One region of the Butyricicoccus sp. OF10-2 genome, then DNA from elsewhere that is predicted to be linked to it. Evidence: riboswitches for the same ligand, from Rfam matches in the RefSeq annotation. Region 1 holds a riboswitch; the other holds the start of a gene.

Region 1 (10,742 bases):
TTGTTCACAAACAGCACTTGACTTTGTCCGTATGTGGTGGTAAATTAAGTTTAGCACTCGGGGAGATGGAGTGCTAACAACCGAAAGAAAGGAGTCTGCTTCGGTGGAGCTTTCGGAACGTAAAAAGCAAATACTCAAAGCCATCATCGGCGATTACATCCGCACGGCTGAACCGGTTGGCTCCAAGGCATTGACCGAGGGACACGAGCTGCCGTTCTCGTCCGCCACCATCCGCAATGAGATGAGTGAACTGGAGGACATGGGCTACCTCGAAAAGCCGCACACCTCTGCGGGGCGAATCCCCTCACCGCAGGGTTATCGACTGTATGTGGATGAACTGATGGAGCGTCCGGCCGACAATGCGGAGGACGGAAACGCACTGCAGAACAGCGTGCTTACCAAGGTACGCGAGCTTGACCACCTCATTCAGGAAGCCGGCAAGCTGCTCACCAGTCTGACGAATTACGCGTCGGTTGCTATCACACCGGCCATGACGCAGATCGCCATCCGGCAGTTTGAGATCATTGCAGTCGATAAGATGAATTTCGTAATCGTAGTAGTTACGGATTCGGGCACGGTCAAGAATAAAATGGTCCGCACGGTGGCCGAGGTCTCCAAGGATGAGGCCGAGCTGCTCACCTATGTGCTCAACCAGACGTTGACCGGACTGCCGCTCTCGAGCATCACCGCCGAGCGATTCGACATTGTGCGCCGCGCCGCGGGATTGACCGCGCTGCTCGCTCCGGTGGCCGAGTACATCGCAGAGCTGATCACCGAGCTGAGCGACCAGAAGGTTTACCTCGACGGTGCCAGCAAGCTGCTTCGTTTTCCGGAGTACCGCGATACGAAAAAGGCGCAGACGCTGCTCGATTACATGGAGGACGACCGTAAGCACCTGCTGCCGGCCACCCGCAAGATCGACGGCATCCAGTTCTTCATCGGACCGGAAAACGGTGAAAACCCGCTGAGTGAAACCTCGGCGATTTACGCAAAATACGATATCGGCAAGATCGGTCAGGGTGCGATCGGCATCGTGGGTCCGACCCGCATGGATTACGCCAAGCTGTCCGCACAGCTCAGCCGCTTTGCAAAAGGGCTGAACAAGCTGATTGCCGAGACATTTTTAGATGAAAAAGACGGAAATCATTGATTTCCTGTAAACGGAGGCACAAAACGACATGAGCAAAAAGACAAAGCCGGAGGCGGAAGAGCAGGAGCAGGTAAAGACCGAGGCTCCCGCAGAGGAGACCGCTAAGGCTGATGCAAAGCCCGCGACGGACTGGGAAGCCAAGTATAACGACTTGAACGATCGTTATCTCCGCATGGCGGCGGAGTACGACAACTTCCGCAAGCGCAGCCAGCGCGAGCGCGAGCAGGCGTACACCGATGCAGTCAGCCGCGCCGTAACCGCACTGCTGCCGACCTACGATAACCTCGAGCGGGCGCTCAAGGCAGAGACCGCCGACACCGAATATAAAAAGGGTGTCGAGCTGACCATGACGCAGCTGACCGAAAGCCTCAAGGGCATTAACGTCACCGTCATCGACGCTACCGCAGGCACCGCATTCGATCCGAACTTCCACAACGCGGTTATGCACGTTGAGGATGAAAGCCTCGGTGAGAATGTTATCGCGGAAACCTTCCAGCAGGGCTTCCAGATCGGCGATAAGGTTATTCGCCATGCGATGGTGAAGGTTGCAAACTGATTACTAACTATTAATTAAAGTAAACTAAATCCTAACTATTAAGGAGTGTATTTATTATGGGTAAGATCATTGGTATTGACCTTGGTACGACGAACTCTTGTGTATCTGTTATGGAGGGCGGCGAAGCCGTAGTCATCCCTAACGCTGAGGGTGCGCGCACCACTCCGTCTGTTGTTGCATTTTCCAAGGACGGCGAGCGTATGATCGGTCAGGTCGCTAAGCGCCAGGCTGTAACCAACGCTGACCGTACCATTATTTCTATTAAGCGTCACATGGGCACCGACTACCGCGTAAACATCGACGGCAAGCCGTACTCCCCGCAGGAGATTTCCGCTATGATCCTGCAGAAGCTGAAGGCTGACGCAGAAGCATACCTCGGCCAGCCGGTCAATCAGGCGGTCATCACCGTTCCGGCTTACTTCTCCGACTCGCAGCGTCAGGCTACCAAGGATGCCGGCAAGATCGCAGGTCTGGAAGTTCTGCGTATCATCAACGAGCCGACCGCTGCTGCGCTGGCTTACGGCGTAGATAAGGAATCCGAGCAGAAGATCATGGTTTACGACCTCGGCGGCGGTACGTTCGATGTATCCATCCTGGATATCGGCGAGGGCGTTCTGGAGGTTCTGTCCACCGCAGGTGATACCCACCTCGGCGGCGATGACTTCGACCAGCGCATCATCGACTGGATGGTTGACGAGTTCAAGAAGTCCAACGGCATTGACCTGTCGAATGACCGTATGGCTATGCAGCGCCTGAAGGAAGCTGCTGAGAAGGCAAAGATCGAGCTGTCCGGCATGAGCCAGACCTCCATCAACCAGCCGTATATCACCGCAGACGCAACCGGCCCGAAGCACCTCGAGCTGACCCTGACCCGTGCAAAGTTCAACGAGCTGACCGCAGACCTCGTAGAGCGCACCATGGGCCCGGTTCGTCAGGCTATGAGCGACGCTGGTCTGTCCGCTTCCGATCTGTCCAAGGTTCTGCTGGTTGGCGGTTCCACCCGTATCCCGGCTGTACAGGAGGCTGTTAAGGGCATCACCGGTAAGGAAGGCTTCAAGGGCATCAACCCGGACGAGTGCGTAGCAATCGGCGCATCCATTCAGGGCGGCGTACTTGGCGGCGAGGTCAAGGACGTGCTGCTGCTCGACGTAACTCCGCTGTCCCTCGGCATTGAGACCCTCGGCGGCGTATGCACCAAGCTGATCGACCGCAACACCACCATCCCGACCAAGAAGAGCCAGATCTTCTCCACTGCAGCTGACAACCAGCCGTCGGTTGAGATCCATGTTCTGCAGGGCGAGCGCGAGATGGCTGCGGGCAATAAGACCCTCGGCCGCTTCACCCTCGACGGCATCGCTCCGGCACCGCGCGGCATTCCTCAGATCGAGGTTACCTTCGATATCGACGCAAACGGCATCGTAAACGTATCCGCTAAGGATCTCGGCACCGGCAAGGAGCAGAAGATCACCATCACTGCATCCACCAATCTGTCTCAGGACGAGATCGACAAGGCAATGCACGAGGCTGAGCAGTACGCTGAGCAGGATAAGAAGAACAAGGAAGCAGTTGAGGTTCGCAACAACGCTGAGCAGCTGGTATTCCAGTCCGAGAAGGCACTGACCGATCTGGGCGACAAGCTGTCCGCAGATGAGAAGGCAGGCGTTCAGGCTGAGATCGAAAAGGTTAAGGAGCGCTCAAGGGCACCGATACCGATATGATCAAGGCTGCAACCGAAGGTCTGTCCAAGAAGTTCTCCGATCTGGCCGGCAAGATCTATCAGCAGCAGGCACCGCAGGGCGACCCGAACATGGGCGGCCAGCCGGGTGCAGGCGCACAGGGCGGCCAGCAGGGCGACTTTGTAGACGCTGACTTCACCGAGGTTAAGGACGACGACAATAAGTAATAAGCAAGAGTGAAGATAGAAGAGTGAAGAGTGGAGAGAAAAACTCCTCACTCTTCACTCTCCACACTCCACTCTAATGGAGAGGCGCACTTTGGTGCGCCTATCCCTGTGTATAGGATGATTTTTTATGGCTGATAAAAGAGATTATTATGAAGTGCTCGGCGTACAGAAGGGCGCAAGTGATGATGAGCTGAAAAAGGCATACCGCAAGCTGGCGCGCAAGTACCACCCGGACCTCAACAAGGATAATCCGGAGGCTGCGGATAAGTTCAAGGAAGTAAACGAAGCATACGAGGTGCTGTCCGACAAGGAGAAGCGCGCCAAGTACGACCAGTTCGGCTTTGCCGGCGTTGACCCGAGTTACGGCGGCGGCGCCGGTGCAGGCGGCTACGGCGGCGGCTTTGACATGGGCGATTTGGGCGACCTGTTCGGCTCATTCTTCGGCGGCGGCTTTGGTGGCGGACGGTCGTCCCGCCGCAACGCACCGCAGCGAGGCGAATCCATCCGTCAGACGGTGATCCTGTCCTTCGAGGAAGCCGCATTCGGCTGTGAGAAGGAGATCACGGTCGAGCGCATCGAATCCTGTGACGACTGCGGCGGCACAGGTGCCGCAAAGGGCACCACGGCGGAGACCTGTCCGAACTGCCGCGGCACCGGCGTTGTTACGCAGACCCAGCGCACGCCGCTCGGCATGTTCCAGACGCAGGGCGCCTGCCCGAACTGCCGCGGCACCGGCAAGATCATCAAGAAGCCGTGTCCGAAGTGCGGCGGTCAGGGTCGTGTCCGCAAGACCCGCAAGTTCAAGGTCAACATTCCGGCAGGTATCGACGATGGTCAGTCCATCCAGCAGCGCGGTCAGGGCAATGCAGGCGTGAACGGCGGTCCCGCAGGCGATCTGTTCGTAACGGTTGCCATCCGTCCGCATCCGATCTTTACCCGCAACGGCTCGGATGTACATGTCGATATTCCGATTTCGTTCGCACAGGCCGCACTCGGCGATACGCTGCAGGTGCCGACCATCGACGGCCGCATCGAGTACAAGATTCCGGAAGGCACGCAGACCGGTACGACGTTCCGCATGCGCGGCAAGGGCATTCAGAATGTCAACGGCCGCGGTCGCGGCGACCAGTACGTCCGCGTAAACATCGAGGTGCCGAAGAACCTGTCCGACAAGCAGAAAAAGCTGCTGCGTGAGTTCGAGGAAACGTCTACCGACGAGAATCAGGTCAAGCGCAAGAGCTTCTGGGATAAGGTAAAGGACGCACTTAAGGATAAATAATTAAAGGAGCTTTGCTTTTTGAAGAAATACGGCGAATTGGATTCGGTAAGCTGACCGGGAGGTCGGCTGAACCCATAAACCACCTCCCCAAAGGACGAATAATATCGACTTTTCAGGAGGAATTCTCATGAATCGGGAGAATAAACGCAAGCAATATCAAAAGGGTTATTACAAAACGCACGCCTGCGACGACAGCTTCACCTGCAGGGTGTGCGGCCGTCCGGTCGTACCGGCAGGCGCGGTGTACTGCACTCTAACCGCGCAGCGGCGGACGATAACCCGATGAAGCTGATGTCCATCGCCATGAAGCCGGTGGCGTTCCCGCCGTTCCCACTGGAGCGGATTGAGGAGCTGACCGCGCTCATGGGCGGAGAAGGCTCGGTAGAATAAAGAAAACCACCCGGGATTTTCTCGGGTGGTTTTTCGTCTGCAGGAGGAAAATGGAGAATTGAGGATGGTAAATAAAAATGCTCTCTGAATCATCAGAGAGCATTTTTTTTTTGCACAATTTTAGAGCTGCGGCAGCAGGTTTGCCAGCTCGAGAGCCGCAATCGCTGCATCTGCGCCCTTGTTGCCGGCCTTGGTGCCTGCGCGCTCGATGGCCTGCTCGATGTTCTCGGTGGTAACCACGCCGAAGGTCACCGGCACACCGGTCTGCAGGTTGACCTGTGCAATGCCCTTGGCAGCCTCGTTGCACACGAGGTCGTAGTGGCTGGTCGAGCCGCGGATAACCGCGCCGAGGCAGATAACTGCATCATACTTGCCGCTCTGCGCCAGCTTCTGCGCCGCCAGCGGAATCTCAAATGCACCCGGAACCCATACGAGCGTGATGTCATCCGTGTCCACACCGTGACGTACCAGCGTGTCCTCCGCGCCGGAGATCAGCTGGAAACGATAAATTCGTTGAAACGTGCACCAACGATTGCAAACTTGCCCTTGGTTGCTACTAACTTGCCTTCGAGTACCTTCATCTTAAAATCTTCCTTTCAATATGGTGAACAGATATATTGCAGGGCGAGGTGAGGTCATCCCGCCCTGCGGGATAGATTGATTACAATGTTTCACTAAAGAGGTGACCCATCTTAATTTTCTTGGTTCTGAGGTAGAACGCGTCGTCCTTCTGCGGTGCGATCTCGATCGGCACGCGCTCGGTGATCTCTACACCAAAACCGTCCAGACCGTAAATCTTCTCCGGATTATTGGTCAGCAGGCGCAGCTCCTTTGCGCCGAGGTCCTGCAGAATCTGAGCGCCGATCCAGTATTCACGCAGGTCGGGCGCAAAGCCGAGCTTTACGTTTGCCTCGACTGTATCGAAGCCCTTTTCCTGCAGCTCATACGCCTTCAGCTTGTTGATCAGACCGATTCCGCGGCCTTCCTGGCGCATATAGAGCAGCACGCCGCGTCCTTCCTTGTCAATCTGCTGCATGGCTGCCGCCAGCTGCTGACCGCAGTCGCACCGGCGGGAACCGAACACGTCGCCGGTCAGGCACTCGGAGTGTACGCGGCAGAGCAGGTTCTTGCCATCGCCGATCTCGCCCTTGACGAGCGCAACATGGTGCTCGCCGGTCAGGTCGTTGACGTAGCCGTAGATGCGGAACTCACCGAAACGGGTGGGCATTTTCGCACAAGCTTCGCGGACAACGTGCTTATCATGACGGCGGCAGTAGTCCTGCAGGTCCTTGATGGTGATGATCTTGAGACCCCATTCTTTGGCCTTCTCCATCAGCTCGGGCGTGCGCATCATCGTGCCGTCATCGCGCATGATCTCACAGCACAGACCGCACTGCTCGAGTCCGGCCAGACGGCACAGATCGACAGTCGCCTCGGTGTGGCCGTTGCGGGTCAGCACACCGCCGCGGCGTGCAACAAGCGGGAAAACGTGTCCCGGACGGCGGAGCTCCTCCGGCTTGGTGTGGATATCCGCACATTTGCGGCAGGTAAAGCCGCGTTCCTCGGCGGAAATGCCGGTCGTGGTGTCCACATGGTCGATGGAGACCGTGAACGCGGTGTGGTGGTTGTCCGTGTTGACCTTTACCATCTGCTCCAGACCGAGACGGAGCGCAACCTGCTCACTCATCGGTGTGCAGATCAGGCCCTTGGCATGGGTCGCCATGAAGTTGACGTTTTCGGTCGTGGCGAACTGTGCGGCGCAGATGAGGTCGCCCTCGTTCTCGCGGTCCGGGTCGTCGATGGTGAGGATGAGGTGTCCGGCGCGAAGTTCTTCGAGCGCTTCTTCAACTGTATTGAACTGATATTCCATAAAAGAAAACCTCCGTTAAAATCCGTGTTGTGCAAGAAAATCCATTGTAATACCGCTGGATTTGTGCGGCGTGAGCATTTTTTCAACGTATTTGCCGATCACATCGCATTCGAGGTTGACCGGCTCGCCCGGCTTTTTGCCGAGCAGAATGGTCTGTGCGCCGGTGTGCGGGATGATGGAGACCGAAAAGTCGGTGTCCGTCACAGCCGCCACGGTAAGGCTGACGCCATCAATGGCGATCGAGCCTTTTTCGACGATGTACCGGAGCAGGGGAGCCGGTGTTTTGATCGTCACCCACACGGCGTTGTCCTCGCGCCGCTGCGAGAGAACCGAGCCGGTGCCGTCGATATGGCCGGATACGATATGACCGCCGAACCGTCCGTCGGCAGGCATCGCGCGCTCCAGATTGACCAGCGAGCCGCTCTGCAGACTGCCGAGCGCGGAACGCCGCAGGCTCTCCGCCATCACGTCGGCGCTGAAGCTGTCATCCGTCAGCGCGACCACGGTCAGACATACGCCGTTCGTGGCAATGCTGTCGCCGATTTTGGTATTTTCCAGCACGGTATCTGCCGCAATCGTCAGCCGAGCGCCCTTTGCGCCGCGCTCGATGCGCCGCACCGTACCGATTTCTTCGATAAGTCCAGTAAACATTACAATCTCCCTTCAAGCAGGAAATCTTCGCCCATCGGCGTGCAGGTCACGTCCTTCAGCGGAAGCGCCTGCACCATCTTGTCAAATCCCAGACCTCCGACCGGACTTTTTGCGCCTGCACCGCCGATGATTTTCGGGGCGATGTACGCCTGCACGCGGTGCACCACACCGGCCTGCAGCGCGGAGAACGCAAGTGCCGAACCGCCTTCAAGCAATATGCCGTCGATGCCGAGTGCGCCGAGCTGGTGCATCAGGTCGGCAAGGTCTACGCGCTCGTCTTTCGTTTTGCATTCGAGAATGTGTACACCGTGCCGTTCCAGTTCAGCGGTGCGCTCATTTCGACCGACGACCGCGATATAGGTCGGGATTTTGTTTGCCGTCTGTACGATTCTGCTGTCGATCGGCGTGCGTGCGCGGCTGTCGCAGATTATGCGGATCGGATCGCGCCCGCCGTCAATGCGGCAGGTGAGCAGCGGATCGTCCTCAAGCACGGTGCCGATGCCGACCATGATGGCGGGCAGCCGGTTGCGCGTTTCGTGTACATTACGGCGGGCGGTCTCGCCGGTAACCCAGCGGCTGTCGCCTGTGTGCGCGGCGATTTTGCCGTCCAGCGTCATCGCGTACTTGAGCGTCACAAACGGCGTTTTGTGCGTGATGTAGTGAAAGAAGACTTCATTCACGCGGCGGCATTCGTCCTCGCACACGCCGGTCTCGACTTCAATGCCTGCGTCGCGCAGGATCTGTGCGCCTTTGCCGGCTACCAGCGGGTTCGGGTCGAGGCAGCCGACGAACACGCGGCCGATCTTGTGCTCGATGACTGCGTCTGTGCACGGCGGCGTGCGTCCCCAGTGGCAGCACGGCTCGAGCGTGACGTACAGGTCTGCGCCTGTGCAGTCCTCGGTGCAGTGCGCGAACGCGTTGCGCTCGGCATGCAGGCCGCCGATGTGCTCGTGCCAGCCTTCACCGATGATTTTTCCGTCCTTGACGATGACGCAGCCGACCATCGGATTCGGATTGACGTGACCGGCTCCGCGCTGGGCCAGCGCCAACGCCTGACGCATATATTCCTGTTTTTGCTCCTGCATAGAATCACCTGATATAATAATTCTGTAGAAAATTTCACGATAGTTTGGCGACAGCCAAAAAAACGTCCCAAAGACAGAATCTTCGGGACGCTGAAAAAAGCATTGTGAAAATAAAAAGTCTGAAACACCGAATCGGCATTTCAGAACAGCAAACAACGGAAAATCTTTCCGCGCATTCTTCTTTTATCCAGACTATACTGTCGGCCTCGGAATTTCACCGAATCATGCTTCCGCCGAATGGCATCCGCTCGCGGGCTGTACCGCCGGTAGGGAATTGCACCCTGCCTGAAGAATCAAATATTTGGTTTTGCGGGGCAGAGCCTTTATTGTTCCGCCTGAGGAAAGTATAGTCCCAAGCGGAGAAAAATGCAAGAGTTTTTTGAAAAAATAATTTTACAGAATATGTGAATGCAAACAAAACGCTGTAAAAGTTCGAAAAAGACTGGAAAATACGCTGATAACGCACAGAAAATATAAAATGACCATACGGTTGTTATTGATAATTTTCCGTTTTCCATTACCAATTTTCAATTTGCTCCGGTTGTGCTATAATCAAATAGCTATGAAACGAAAGGAGAGTGTGCCATGCGGATCTGGACCGGACGAGCGGGAAGCGGCAAGACAACGGCCATCCTGCGGGAGATCGCGGCGCTGAGTGAAAGGGGAGAGGGACGGCAGATTCTGCTCGTGCCCGAGCTGAACTCGCACCTGATGGAGCGGCGGCTTGCCGCAGCCACGCACAACCACGGCGCACGCACGGCCGAGGTGCTGACGTTCTCGCGATTGGCTGACCGTGTGTTCTCTGAGGTCGGCGGACTGGCACAGCAGATGCTGACGCCGGCAGGTCAGCTTTTGACCTTGCAGGAGGCGGCACGCCGTGTGCAGGGGGGGCTGAGTGCGTGGAAGGGTCTGGCAGACAAGCCGGAGCTGCTGCAGGAGGCGCTGCGGCTGATCGACGAGTGCAAAACCTGTGCGGTCGCACCGGAGACGCTGTTTGCGGCTGCCGAGGAAAGTGAGGACGCGGTACTTGCAGAAAAATTATCCGATCTTGCACAGATTTTAACAGCCTACGAGCGCCTGTGCGAGGAGTCCCTGCCCGACCCGAGAGACCGTCTGACACATTTGCGCGACCGCCTGGCAGAAAGCCACACGCTGGACGGTGCAGCGGTCTATCTGGATGGTTTTCTCGGCTTTACCGTGCAGGAAAGTGCAGTGGTCGATGCCATGCTGGCAGCGGGTGTGCCGCTCTCTGCGGCGGTAACCTGTGATACGGATTACCCGGAGATTTTCCTTACCGGCTGTAAAACAGTGCAGAGATTAACCCGGATGGCAAAGCATCATAACCAGATGGTCGAGCGCATCGAACTGGGCGAAAGCAAGGTGGCTCGACCGGCGGGACTGGCTGCGCTCGAACGCGAAAGCCTGCTGCCGGTGCGCACCCCGCAGGAGAGCGCGGCTGGCGTTCGTTTGTACGAGGCGGCTTCGCCGTTTGACGAGTGCGAGCACGCGGCGGCTTACATTCGGCGCAAGGTGCGGGACGAAGGCGCGCGCTGCCGCGATTTTGTGGTTGCGGCACGCGATATCGAGCCGTACAGCGCGTTTCTCGCAATGGCGATGGCGCGGTACGACATTCCGGTGTTCCTCGCGGAAAAGCCGGATCTGCTGTCCCGTCCGCCGATGGCGCTGGTCACAAATGCACTCGAGGCGGTACGAAATCACTTCCGATATGAAGATCTGTCTCCTGTCTCAAGACCGGACTTGCGGGCTTGGATTGGGACGAAATTGATAAATTAGAGAACTATGTGCTCACCTGGAACGTCCGCGGCGGAGCATGGGAACGCGAGTGGACCGAGCATCC
Region 2 (10,742 bases), on a different contig from region 1:
GGACGCGGCTTGGACGGCGTAAAACTCATCGTCGGCGACAAGTGCATGGGGATGCTGGAGACCGTGGGCGAGGTGTTCCCGGACGCCAAATACCAGCGCTGCACAGTGCATTTCTATCGCAATGTTTTCTCTGTTGTGCCTAAATCCAAGGTCAAAATTGTGGTAAAAAATGCTCAAGGCGATCCACGCCCGGGAGAGCAAACAGACATCCCGCGAGAAGGCTAAAGAAGTCGTTGCCGAACTGCGCGCCATGAAGCTGAAGGAGGCTGCCAAGAAGGTCGAGGACGGCATTGAGGAGACGCTAACCTACTGCGATTTTCCCAGTGAGCATTGGACGCGCATCCGCACCAACAATGTGATCAAGCGGCTGAATTGTGAAATCCGCCGCAGAACCCGCGTGGTGGGAACATTCCCTGACGGCAACTCTGCTCTGATGCTGGTCTTCGCTCGGCTTCGCCATGTGGCGGGCACGCAGTGGGGCAGAAAAAATATATGAACATGAAGTACTCGGAGGCGGCGCTGGACGACGCCTTCATTGCCGGCTGACTTCACTCAGCCGGAGAACCTGCAAACAATTTTGCGCACAAATCTTGACGGGACCGAGTCTATTAGATGCACGCATGTGATATAATCTTGGCCACGCATTTTGTCAATTCGTATACAGATCTTTGTCGAAATCATAGATGTTACCGCACTGTTTGCGATTATTGAACAAAAAGGTGCTCTCCGTTTGCTGGAGAGCACCTCGTTTTTTACTTAGCCGACACGCTGTCTGGAGTGGTGCAATTCGATCTGCTTGGACTTGATGAACACGCTCAGTTTCTTGTAGGCAAGCATGGTAATCGCAGTCAGGATTGCGCCTTTGATGAGATTGAACGGCAGAACGCCGAGCAGCAGATAGCCCTGCATGCCGGTCACATACGGGTTGATCGCGTTGCATGCATCAAAGATAGCCTGCAGCGGCATAACCTGCGAATAAAACGGAATGATAAGAAAATAGTTGGTCAACATGCCGACACACGCCATAGCAACCGAGCCAGCTGCACAGCCGAGGACAGCCATCTTGCGGCTCTTGTGACCGCGGTACAGCAGCACGGCAATAACAACGAGCGTGGAAAGCATCAGGAAATCTGCGACCTCACCGGAGCCGCCGGTCTGGGTCTGGGTCAGATGAATGATGTCCTTGATGCCGATCATCGTGATCGCCGGAGCGATGCCGAAAATAAACGCACCGATGAGCACGACTGCACCGGACAGATCCACCTTGAGGAACGGCGGCATGAACGGAATCGGAAATTCAAAGTACATCAGTACGGTTGCGATAGCCGCGAAAATTGCGGTGTAGGTGATCTTGCTGGTTTTGGTCATTGCTGTTTTCTCCCTTTCAGGAGTCCTGTTCCATAAATAAAACAAACCCCTGGATTGCTCCAGAGGCATACAGACGTAGCGATAGGTACATCTGTTTCTCTCATCCGGACTATAACCGTCGGTTGGGATTCTAACCCATCATGCCTTGCGGCTCGCAGACTATCAGGCTCGAAGCCTGTATACTGCCGGTGGAGACTTTCACTCCGCCCTGAAACAGAACTGATTTATTTATATTGCTATTATAGTCACCAGTAAAGGACTTGTCAACACTTCAGCAAGAAAAAACATAAAAGCCGCCTTCCCTTGCGAAAGCGGCTTTTTATCAGAAATCAGTCTTCCTTGCTGCTCATCAGAGTAACCATAACGGCCTTCTGTGCGTGCAGGCGGTTTTCTGCTTCCTCGAAAATTTCGTTTGCGTGCTCCTCGAACACCTTGGTGGTGATCTCCTGCTCACGGTAGGCCGGCAGGCAGTGCTGCACCATGCAGCCCGGCTTTGCAGCAGCCAGCAGCTCATCATTGACCTGATAGCCCTGGAATGCCTTCATGCGGACTTCCTTCTCGGCTTCCTGTCCCATGGACGCCCATGTATCAGTGATAACAACGTCTGCGTTCTCAGCAGCCTTCATCGGGTCATCGGTGATGAAGAAGTTCGGGTTCGGCTCTGCGAATGCCATAACCTCAGCGTCCGGACGGTAGTCCACCGGCGTTGCGATGGAAACCCTCATGCCGGTCTTGAGGCCGCCGACGATCAGCGAGTTTGCCATGTTGTTGCCGTCGCCAATGTAGCACATCTTGAGACCCTCAAGAACGGCAAACTTCTCACGGATGGTCATGAGGTCCGCCAGAACCTGACACGGATGGCAGAAATCAGTCAGACCGTTGATGATCGGAATAGAGCCGTAGTTTGCCAGATCCTCTACTTCCTTCTGCTCATAGGTGCGGATCATGATGCCGTCCAGATAGCGGCTCAGCACGCGGGCCGTATCCTGTACCGGTTCGCCGCGGCCAATCTGCAGATCACGGTTGGACAGGAACAGCGCCTGACCGCCCAGCTGATACATGCCGGTCTCGAAGGAAACGCGGGTACGGGTGGAGGACTTCTGGAAGATCATGCCAAGGCTCTTGCCTTCCAGGTGACGATGGGAAATGTTGTGCTTTCTCTCATACTTGAGCTGATCCGCCAGATCGAGCAGACCGATGATCTCCTCGGTGGAGCAGTCAAGCAGCTTCAGTAAATGCTTCATTGTAATAAACCCTTTCTGCAAATTAGCAATGAATAATTAGTAGTTAGTAATTATTTGGGTGCTGCTGCACCAGTACGATAATCACGTTAATTACTAATTGTCAAGACCTTTGATTAAAATACCTTTGCCATGATAGCGAGTGCTTCATCCATTTCTTCCTTCGAAATGGTGAGCGGCGGGAGCAGACGAACGGCATTTTTGCCGGCGGTGATCGCCAGAACGCCGTTTTCGATCAGCTTATTGGCAAACACGGAGTGCTTTCCTTCCTCAACGATGATGCCGAGCATGAGACCCATGCCGCGCACGCCCTTGATATTCGGCGAGCCAAGGGACAGGATGCCGTTGCGAAGGTACTCGCCCTTTTCGCGCACTTTCATCAGGAACTGGCCGTCACCGACAGTATCGAGCACGACGTTTGCTGCGGAGCAGACAATCGGCGTACCGCCGAAGGTGGTCGCGTGCGTGCCCGGCGTCAGGACGTTGCAGCAGGTATCCGCCGCCATGACAGCGCCGATCGGCATGCCGCCGCCAAGACCCTTTGCCATAGTGACAACGTCCGGCTTGATATCGTACTGCTGGAAGGCAAACAGGCTGCCGGTACGACCGATACCGGTCTGCACCTCGTCGATGATAAGCAGCATATCCTTCTCGCGGCAGAGCTTCTCTACCTCCTTGACGAACTCGCGGTCAAGCGGCAGAACACCGCCCTCGCCCTGAATCAGCTCCATCATGATGGCGCAGGTCATATCATCCGCCTTTGCGCGTACCGATTTGATGTCGTTGGCAACCGCGTAATCAAAGCCCTCGGTAAACGGGAAGAAATAGTTGTGGAAACGCTCCTGACCGGTGGCCTTCAGCGTGGTTACGGTACGTCCGTGGAAGGAATTGATGAGCGTCAGCACCTTGAAGCGGCCCTCACCATACTTGTCGAACGAGTACTTGCGCGCCAGCTTGATGGCACCCTCGTTTGCCTCAGCGCCCGAGTTGGCAAAGAATACCTTGCCACCCAGATGTGTCTTTTCTACCAGCTTCTTGGCAACCTGAACCATCGGCTCGGTGGTGAACAGGTTGGAAACATGCATCAGCTTGTGCGCCTGCTTATCGATCGCGTCAATGATTGCCGGATTGGCATAACCCAGACAGTTTACACCGATGCCGGAAGCAAGGTCGATGTACTTCTTGCCCTCAACGTCCCACAGGGTCGCACCCTCGCCGTGGTCCAGTGCAATCGGGAAACGGCCATAGGTGTTCATTACATATTTATTTTCTTCGCTTTTTAATTCATTGTAAGTCATAGGGTATCACCTTTTATCGGAGATACGGAGCGAATCATTCTCCATTCTCCATTTTCAATTCTCAATTACTGAAACATAGTGCCTGCGCCGACCTTGGAAAGCAGCTCGATCAGAATCGAATGCTTGACACGGCCATCCAGAATGGTGGCACGCTCAACGCCCTTGCGGACTGCCTCAACACAGCAGTCTACCTTGGGGATCATGCCGCCCTTGATGATGCCGTCGCGCACCAGCTTCGGCACCTCGGACACCTTGAGACGGTGAATGACACTGTCCGGATCGTTAATGTCCTGCATCAGACCGCGTACGTCGGTCAGCAGAATCAGCTTTTTTGCACCGAGTGCAACTGCCAGCTTGCTGGCTGCTGTATCAGCGTTGATGTTGTAGTTGGTTTCATCGTCGATGCCCTGTGCAACGGTCGAAACGACCGGAATATAGCCCTGCTGCAGCACATCGATAACCGGAGACGGGTCTACGTCCATAATGTCGCCGACGTAGCCGTAATCCGTACCCGAGCGGTCGGTCAGGCGCTTCGCCTGAAACAGGCCGCCGTCCATGCCGCCGAGACCGATGCCGCGGCCGCCTGCCTTCTCGATCAGGGTTACAAGGTCCTTGTTGACCTTGCCGCACAGCACCATCTGGACGATATCCATGGTTTCACGATCGGTGTAGCGCAGACCGTTGACAAACTTGCTCTCCTTGCCGATCTTTCCCAGCATTTCATTGATTTCCGGGCCGCCGCCGTGTACGATAACGACCTTGACGCCGACCAGATTGAGCAGTACCAGATCGTGGATGACCGCGTCCTTCAGCTCCTCATTGATCATTGCGTTGCCGCCGTATTTTACAACAACGGTCTGACCGTAATATTCCTGAATATACGGAAGCGCTTCGACCAGAATATTGGCACGCAGCTCCGCATCAAGTTGAGTATCCATACTAATTCGTTCCTTTATCGGGAGTTTTCTTCGTTTTTAAGAATCAAGTTCTGTAATCACCGTTGATCTTAACGTAGTCGTAAGTAAGGTCGCAGCCCCATGCAGTAGCGCTGTCCTCGCCCTCATTTACATCAACCGCAATGGTAACCTCGTTCTCGGAGAGCACCTTCTTCGCCAGATCTTCATCAAAATCCAGAGCAGCACCCTTGTCGCAGACTGCTACGCTGCCTGCTGCGGACTCGAACGCCACAGAAACGTACTCCGGACGGAACGGTGCCTTGGAATAACCCATTGCACACAGCACGCGTCCCCAGTTTGCATCTGCGCCGAACATGGCCGCCTTGACAAGATTGGAGCCGACAACAGCCTTGGCCAGTCGCTCAGCTGCTTCCTCGGAGCGGGAGTTCTTAACGGTGCAGGTAACCAGCTTGGTTGCGCCTTCGCCGTCTGCGGCGATCTGGCGTGCCAGGCGGGTGTTGATCTCGTTGAGCGCCTTGCAGAACGCCTGATATTCCTCGTCCTGCCACTCGATGAGTGTATTGCCTGCCATGCCGTTTGCGAGCACGATGCACATATCGTTGGTGGAGGTGTCGCCGTCAACCGTTACACGGTTGTAGGTCTTCTTTACGTTCTCCTGAAGTGCATCAGTCAGCATTTCATGCGTGATGGCGCAGTCGGTCGTGATGAAGGACAGCATAGTGCCCATGTTTGGATGAATCATGCCGCTGCCCTTGCAGATGCCGCCGATACGGCAGGTCTTGCCGCCGATGGTGAACTCAACAGCCGCCGTCTTGGGCTTGGTATCGGTGGTCATGATGGCGCGATTTGCCTTCTCGGAGGCGTTGTCCTCCAGAACCAGTTCCGGCAAGTGCTCCTCGATGCACTCGATGTTGAGGCGCTGACCGATCACACCGGTGGATGCAACGGCAACATCGGTTTCGGCTACGCCGAGCAGCTTGGCCGCTGCCTGCGCCATACGGCGAGCGTTCTCCATACCGTCCGGTGCACAGGCGTTCGCGTTGCCCGCATTGGCAACGATCGCGCGTGCTACGCCGTCCTCGAGGTGCTCCATGGTAACATACAGCGGAGCCGCCTTGACGCGGTTCATCGTGTAGGTGGCAGCCGCGGTGCATTCGCATTCGCTGAAAATGATTGCGGTATCGTCATTTAAGCGGCTTTCCTTGACGCCGCAGCGCACACTGCCCGCCTTAAAGCCCTTTGCGGCGCAAACGCCGCCTCGATAATTTTCATAATAATTCTCCCTGCTGAAATCAGAGGTTTAAGCCGGTCGTTTCATCCAGACCGAGCATGATATTCATATTCTGCACGGCAGCGCCCGAAGCGCCCTTGCCGAGATTGTCAAACAGTGCGGTGACAATGGTCTGCTCCTCGTGGCCGCAGACGATCAGCTTGAGGCTGTCGTGACCGGCCAGTGTGTTGGCGTAGATCATCGGCTCTTCACCGCCGAACGGCGCCACGGTGACAAGCTGTTGACCCTCGTAGTGCCTGGTGAGCGTCGCATGCACGAGATGTGCATCTACGCCCGGGAGCATAACTGTGGTGGCCATACCCTTGTAAAAGTCACCTACGATTGGCACGAACACCGGCGCCTGCGTCAGACCGCAGATGTAGCCCATCTCCGGCAGGTGCTTATGGTGCAGGTTCAGACCGTAAATGCGCTCGGAATCGTGTCGCGGATCGCGGTTCTCGTCCTGATACTCCGCGATCATTTTCTTGCCGCCGCCGGAGTAACCGGTCAGTGAAGCACAGGTGAGCGCGGTGTCCTCGGCAATGATACCGTTTGCTACCAGTGGGTAAACCGAGGAAATAAATCCGCTTGCGTGGCAGCCCGGATTGGCAACGCGCATGGAGTTCTTGATGGCTTCGCGGTGCGCCTTGGACAGCTCGGCAAAGCCGTAATCCCAGTCCGGGTCGGTGCGATGCGCGGTCGATGCATCGATGACACGGGTGGTATCATTCTCGATGAGCGAGACCGCCTCTTTCGCCGCCGCATCCGGCAGGCACAGGAACGCAATGTCGGCTGCATTGAGGAACTTGCGGCGCTCCTCGGTGTCCTTGCGCTTATCCTCATCGATGAGCAGCAGCTCGATGTCGTCGCGGCCGCCGAGGCGCTCGTAAATCTGGAGGCCGGTTGTGCCCTCTTTGCCGTCGATGTAAATTTTAGGCTTCATCGTCCTCAACCTCCGCGATGAACTTGTCAATTTTATCAATCTGGCGGGTTACTTCCTGCGGAGCCGGGCCGCCGATGACCTTACGCTCAGCAACACAGGTGCGCAGGTCGAGTGCGTCGTATACGTCGTCGCCGAACTTGTTGGAAATTGCTGCAAAGTCGCGCATGGTCATGGTCTCGAGGGTTTCGTCCGCCTTGATACACTGGTTGACCAGACGGCCGACCGTCTTGTACGCATCGCGGAACGGAACACCCTTCTTGGTCAGGTAGTCGGCGCAGTCGGTTGCGTTGATAAAGCCGCGGGAGGCTGCCTTGCGCATGTTGTCGCGGCGCAGCGTCATGGTGGAGAACATCGGCGTGAATACCTCGAGGCACTGCTTTACGGTGTCGATCGCGCCGAATACAGCCTCCTTGTCCTCTTGCATATCCTTGTTATACGCCAGCGGCAGACCCTTGAGTACGGTCAGCATGGTGGTCAGCGCACCGTAAACACGGCCGGTCTTGCCGCGGATCAGCTCGCAGACGTCCGGATTCTTCTTCTGCGGCATGATGGACGAGCCGGTGGAGTACGCATCGTCCAGCTCGACAAACTTAAACTCCCACGAGCACCACGAAATAATTTCCTCGGACAGACGGGACAGGTGCATCATCAGGATGGACAGCGCGGAGAGCAGCTCCACGCAGTAGTCACGGTCGGATACGCCGTCGAGCGAGTTGTCGGTCAGGCGGGCAAAGCCAAGCTGCTCACGAACGAAGTCACGGTCGATGGGATAAGTGGTCGAAGCCAGTGCGCCCGAGCCAAGCGGCATTTCGTCCATGCGCTCGTAGCAGTCCTGCAGGCGGGATACGTCGCGCTTGAGCATGTTGCATACGCCATCATATAATGTGCAAAGGTCGTCGGCTGTGCGCGCTGCAGATGGGTGTAGCCCGGCATAACCGCATCGAGATTCTCACGGCTCTTTACAGTCAGCGCCTTCATAAAGCCAAGGATCAGCTTGATGATCTCCTTGATCTCCTTCTTGACGTACAGACGCATATCGAGTGCAACCTGATCGTTTCTCGAACGGCCGGTGTGCAGACGCTTGCCGGTATCACCGATGCGCTCGGTCAGCAGCTGCTCGACGTTCATATGGATGTCCTCGTAATCGAGCGAGAACTCCACCTTGCCGTCCTCGATATCCTTCAGAATGCCCTTAAGACCCTCAACGATCTTTTCGGCCTCATGCTCCTCGATGATGCCCTGCTTACCCAGCATGGTAGCGTGCGCGATAGAGCCGGTGATATCTTCCTTATATAAACGGCAGTCAAACAGGATGGAAGAGTTAAAGTCGTTTACCACCAGATCAGTTTCCTTCTGGAAACGTCCTGCCCATAATTTTGCCATATTTATGTTACCTCACAAAACACTCATAGGGCGGCACACGACGGGCGTGCCGCCCTATGATTTCTTTTACTTACTTTTCAACAGACGGGAAATGCTCACCGGTCTTCTTGTACAGGATCTGATCGTTCAGTGCACGAACCTTGAGCGGCAGACCGAACAGGTTGATGAAGCCTGCGGAATCTGCCTGATCGTAGCAGTCATCCTCGTTAAAGGTTGCCATATCCTCGGAGTACAGGCTGTACGGAGAGGTTACGGAAGCCGGGATGATGTTGCCCTTGTACAGCTTCAGCTTAACATCGCCGGTAACGGTCTCCTGGGTGGAGTCAACGAATGCGGAGAGTGCCTTGCGCAGCGGCGTGTACCACTGGCCATTGTAAACCAGCTCGCCGAACTTGAGAGCAACCTGATTCTTGTAGTGCGAGGTTTCCTTGTCGAGGGTGATCTCCTCCAGCTTTGCATGTGCTGCATACAGGACCGCACCGCCCGGAGTCTCATAAACACCGCGGCTCTTCATGCCGACCAGACGGTTCTCAACGATATCGAGGATACCGATGCCGTTCTCGCCGCCCAGCTTGTTCAGCTTCTCGATCAGGGCAACGGAATCGAGCTTCTCGCCGTCAACTGTGGTCGGAACGCCCTTCTCGAAATGAATGGTAACATAGGTCGGCTTGTCCGGAGCCATTTCCGGGGAAACGCCCAGCTCGAGGAAGCCCGGCTTGTTGATCGGCGCCTCGTTCGACGGCAGCTCCAGATCCAGACCCTCATGGCTGAGGTGCCACAGATTCTTATCCTTGGAGTAGTTGGTCTCCTTGTTGATCTTCAGCGGAATGTTGTGTGCTTCCGCATACTCGATCTCCTTCTCACGACTGTTCAGCTCCCAGAAACGCCACGGAGCGATAATGTCCATCTGCGGTGCAAATGCATGAATAGCCAGCTCGAAACGAACCTGATCGTTGCCCTTGCCGGTGCAGCCGTGGCAGATCGCGTCAGCGCCTTCCTTCAGCGCGATATCAACAATACGCTTTGCGATGATCGGACGAGCGAACGAGGTTCCCAGCAGGTACTGCTCGTAGGTTGCGCCCGCCTTCATGGTCGGGATGATGTAGTCATCGACGAAGTCCTTGGTCAGATCCTCGATGTACAGCTTGGACGCGCCGGTCTTGAGCGCCTTCTCCTCCAGACCGTCCAGCTCGGTGCCCTGACCGACGTTGCCGGAAACCGCGATAACCTCACAGCCGTAATGCTCCTTCAGCCACGGAATGAGTACCGAAGTATCCAGACCGCCGGAATATGCCAGAACAACTTTGTTATATTTCTTTTCCATGTTTTTCGACCTCGCATTCTGCGTTTTTTTCGATGGTTTTATTATACTACCGCCATACTCATTTGGCAAGCAAAATTTATAATTATTTTACTGATTGCATATTTATGCATACTATGAATTTGAATTTGATAAATAATGCTTGCACTTTCTGTAAAAACGTACTATTATATTATAAATGCACTGTGTCAAGACAGATTGCACGGAATGAATAAAAGCGCACAAAAAATGGTGCGCAAAGGGGCGTTTTTCGCAATGACCGAAAGAAATTTAACCATGCTCACTGACTTTTACGAGTTTACGATGGCGAACGGATACTTCGAAAAGGGTATCGGCAACCGCCGCGCATACTTCGATATGTTCTTCCGCCGTGTACCGGACGGCGGCGGATATGCCATCATGGCAGGCGTGGAACAGCTGATTGAATACTTCAATAACCTGCATTTTTCCGAGGAAGATATTGCATATCTTCGCAGCCGCAAGTGCTTCTCGGAGTCCTTCCTCAATTATCTGCGCGATTTTGAGTTCGAATGCGACGTATGGGCCGTACCCGAGGGTACGCCGGTATTTCCCGGTGAGCCGCTCGTAACGGTGGCCGGTCCGATGATTCAGGCACAGTTTGTCGAAACCATGATCCTGCTGACCATCAACCACCAGACCCTGATCGCCACCAAGGCGAACCGCATCACGCGTGCAGCAGAGGGCCGTACCGTACTTGAGTTCGGCTCCCGCCGGGCACAGGGCTACGACGGCGCTATCCTCGGTGCCCGCGCTGCCTACATCGGCGGCTGTCAGGGCACGGCCTGCGTTCTGTCCGACCGTGACTACAAGATTCCGGCCGGCGGTACGATGGCGCACTCCTGGGTGCAGATGTTTGACAGTGAGTACGAAGCCTTCAAGGCTTATGCGGATATTTATCCGGATAACTGCGTATTCCTGGTTGACACTTATAATGTACTCAAGTCCGGTGTGCCGAACGCAATCCGCGTTGCCAAGGAACT

The links. Region 1 has a riboswitch for FMN ahead of ribD (bifunctional diaminohydroxyphosphoribosylaminopyrimidine deaminase/5-amino-6-(5-phosphoribosylamino)uracil reductase RibD). Riboswitches for the same ligand answer to the same signal wherever they lie in the genome.
Region 2: another riboswitch for FMN. It lies ahead of DXB00_RS05320 (ECF transporter S component); the one in region 1 lies ahead of ribD (bifunctional diaminohydroxyphosphoribosylaminopyrimidine deaminase/5-amino-6-(5-phosphoribosylamino)uracil reductase RibD).

What each region holds. Positions count from the first base shown of each region.
Region 1 is NZ_QUMC01000003.1:125,077-135,818, reverse strand. Features, by position in the region: gene hrcA (heat-inducible transcriptional repressor HrcA) at 104-1,150, shown strand; gene grpE (nucleotide exchange factor GrpE) at 1,179-1,706, shown strand; partial or broken gene dnaK (molecular chaperone DnaK) at 1,763-3,609, shown strand; gene dnaJ (molecular chaperone DnaJ) at 3,737-4,888, shown strand; partial or broken gene DXB00_RS03140 (hypothetical protein) at 5,016-5,278, shown strand; partial or broken gene ribH (6,7-dimethyl-8-ribityllumazine synthase) at 5,399-5,859, opposite strand; gene DXB00_RS03130 (bifunctional 3,4-dihydroxy-2-butanone-4-phosphate synthase/GTP cyclohydrolase II) at 5,940-7,148, opposite strand; gene DXB00_RS03125 (riboflavin synthase) at 7,164-7,799, opposite strand; gene ribD (bifunctional diaminohydroxyphosphoribosylaminopyrimidine deaminase/5-amino-6-(5-phosphoribosylamino)uracil reductase RibD) at 7,799-8,884, opposite strand; FMN riboswitch at 9,056-9,181, opposite strand; gene DXB00_RS03115 (PD-(D/E)XK nuclease family protein) at 9,470-10,678, shown strand; gene DXB00_RS03110 (PD-(D/E)XK nuclease family protein) at 10,651-10,742, shown strand, end outside.
Region 2 is NZ_QUMC01000006.1:101,301-112,042, reverse strand. Features, by position in the region: partial or broken gene DXB00_RS05325 (IS256 family transposase) at 1-546, shown strand, start outside; gene DXB00_RS05320 (ECF transporter S component) at 757-1,368, opposite strand; FMN riboswitch at 1,457-1,588, opposite strand; gene argF (ornithine carbamoyltransferase) at 1,698-2,612, opposite strand; gene DXB00_RS05310 (aspartate aminotransferase family protein) at 2,726-3,907, opposite strand; gene argB (acetylglutamate kinase) at 3,973-4,845, opposite strand; partial or broken gene argJ (bifunctional glutamate N-acetyltransferase/amino-acid acetyltransferase ArgJ) at 4,889-6,082, opposite strand; gene argC (N-acetyl-gamma-glutamyl-phosphate reductase) at 6,117-7,037, opposite strand; partial or broken gene argH (argininosuccinate lyase) at 7,027-8,420, opposite strand; gene DXB00_RS05285 (argininosuccinate synthase) at 8,491-9,744, opposite strand; gene DXB00_RS05280 (nicotinate phosphoribosyltransferase) at 9,997-10,742, shown strand, end outside.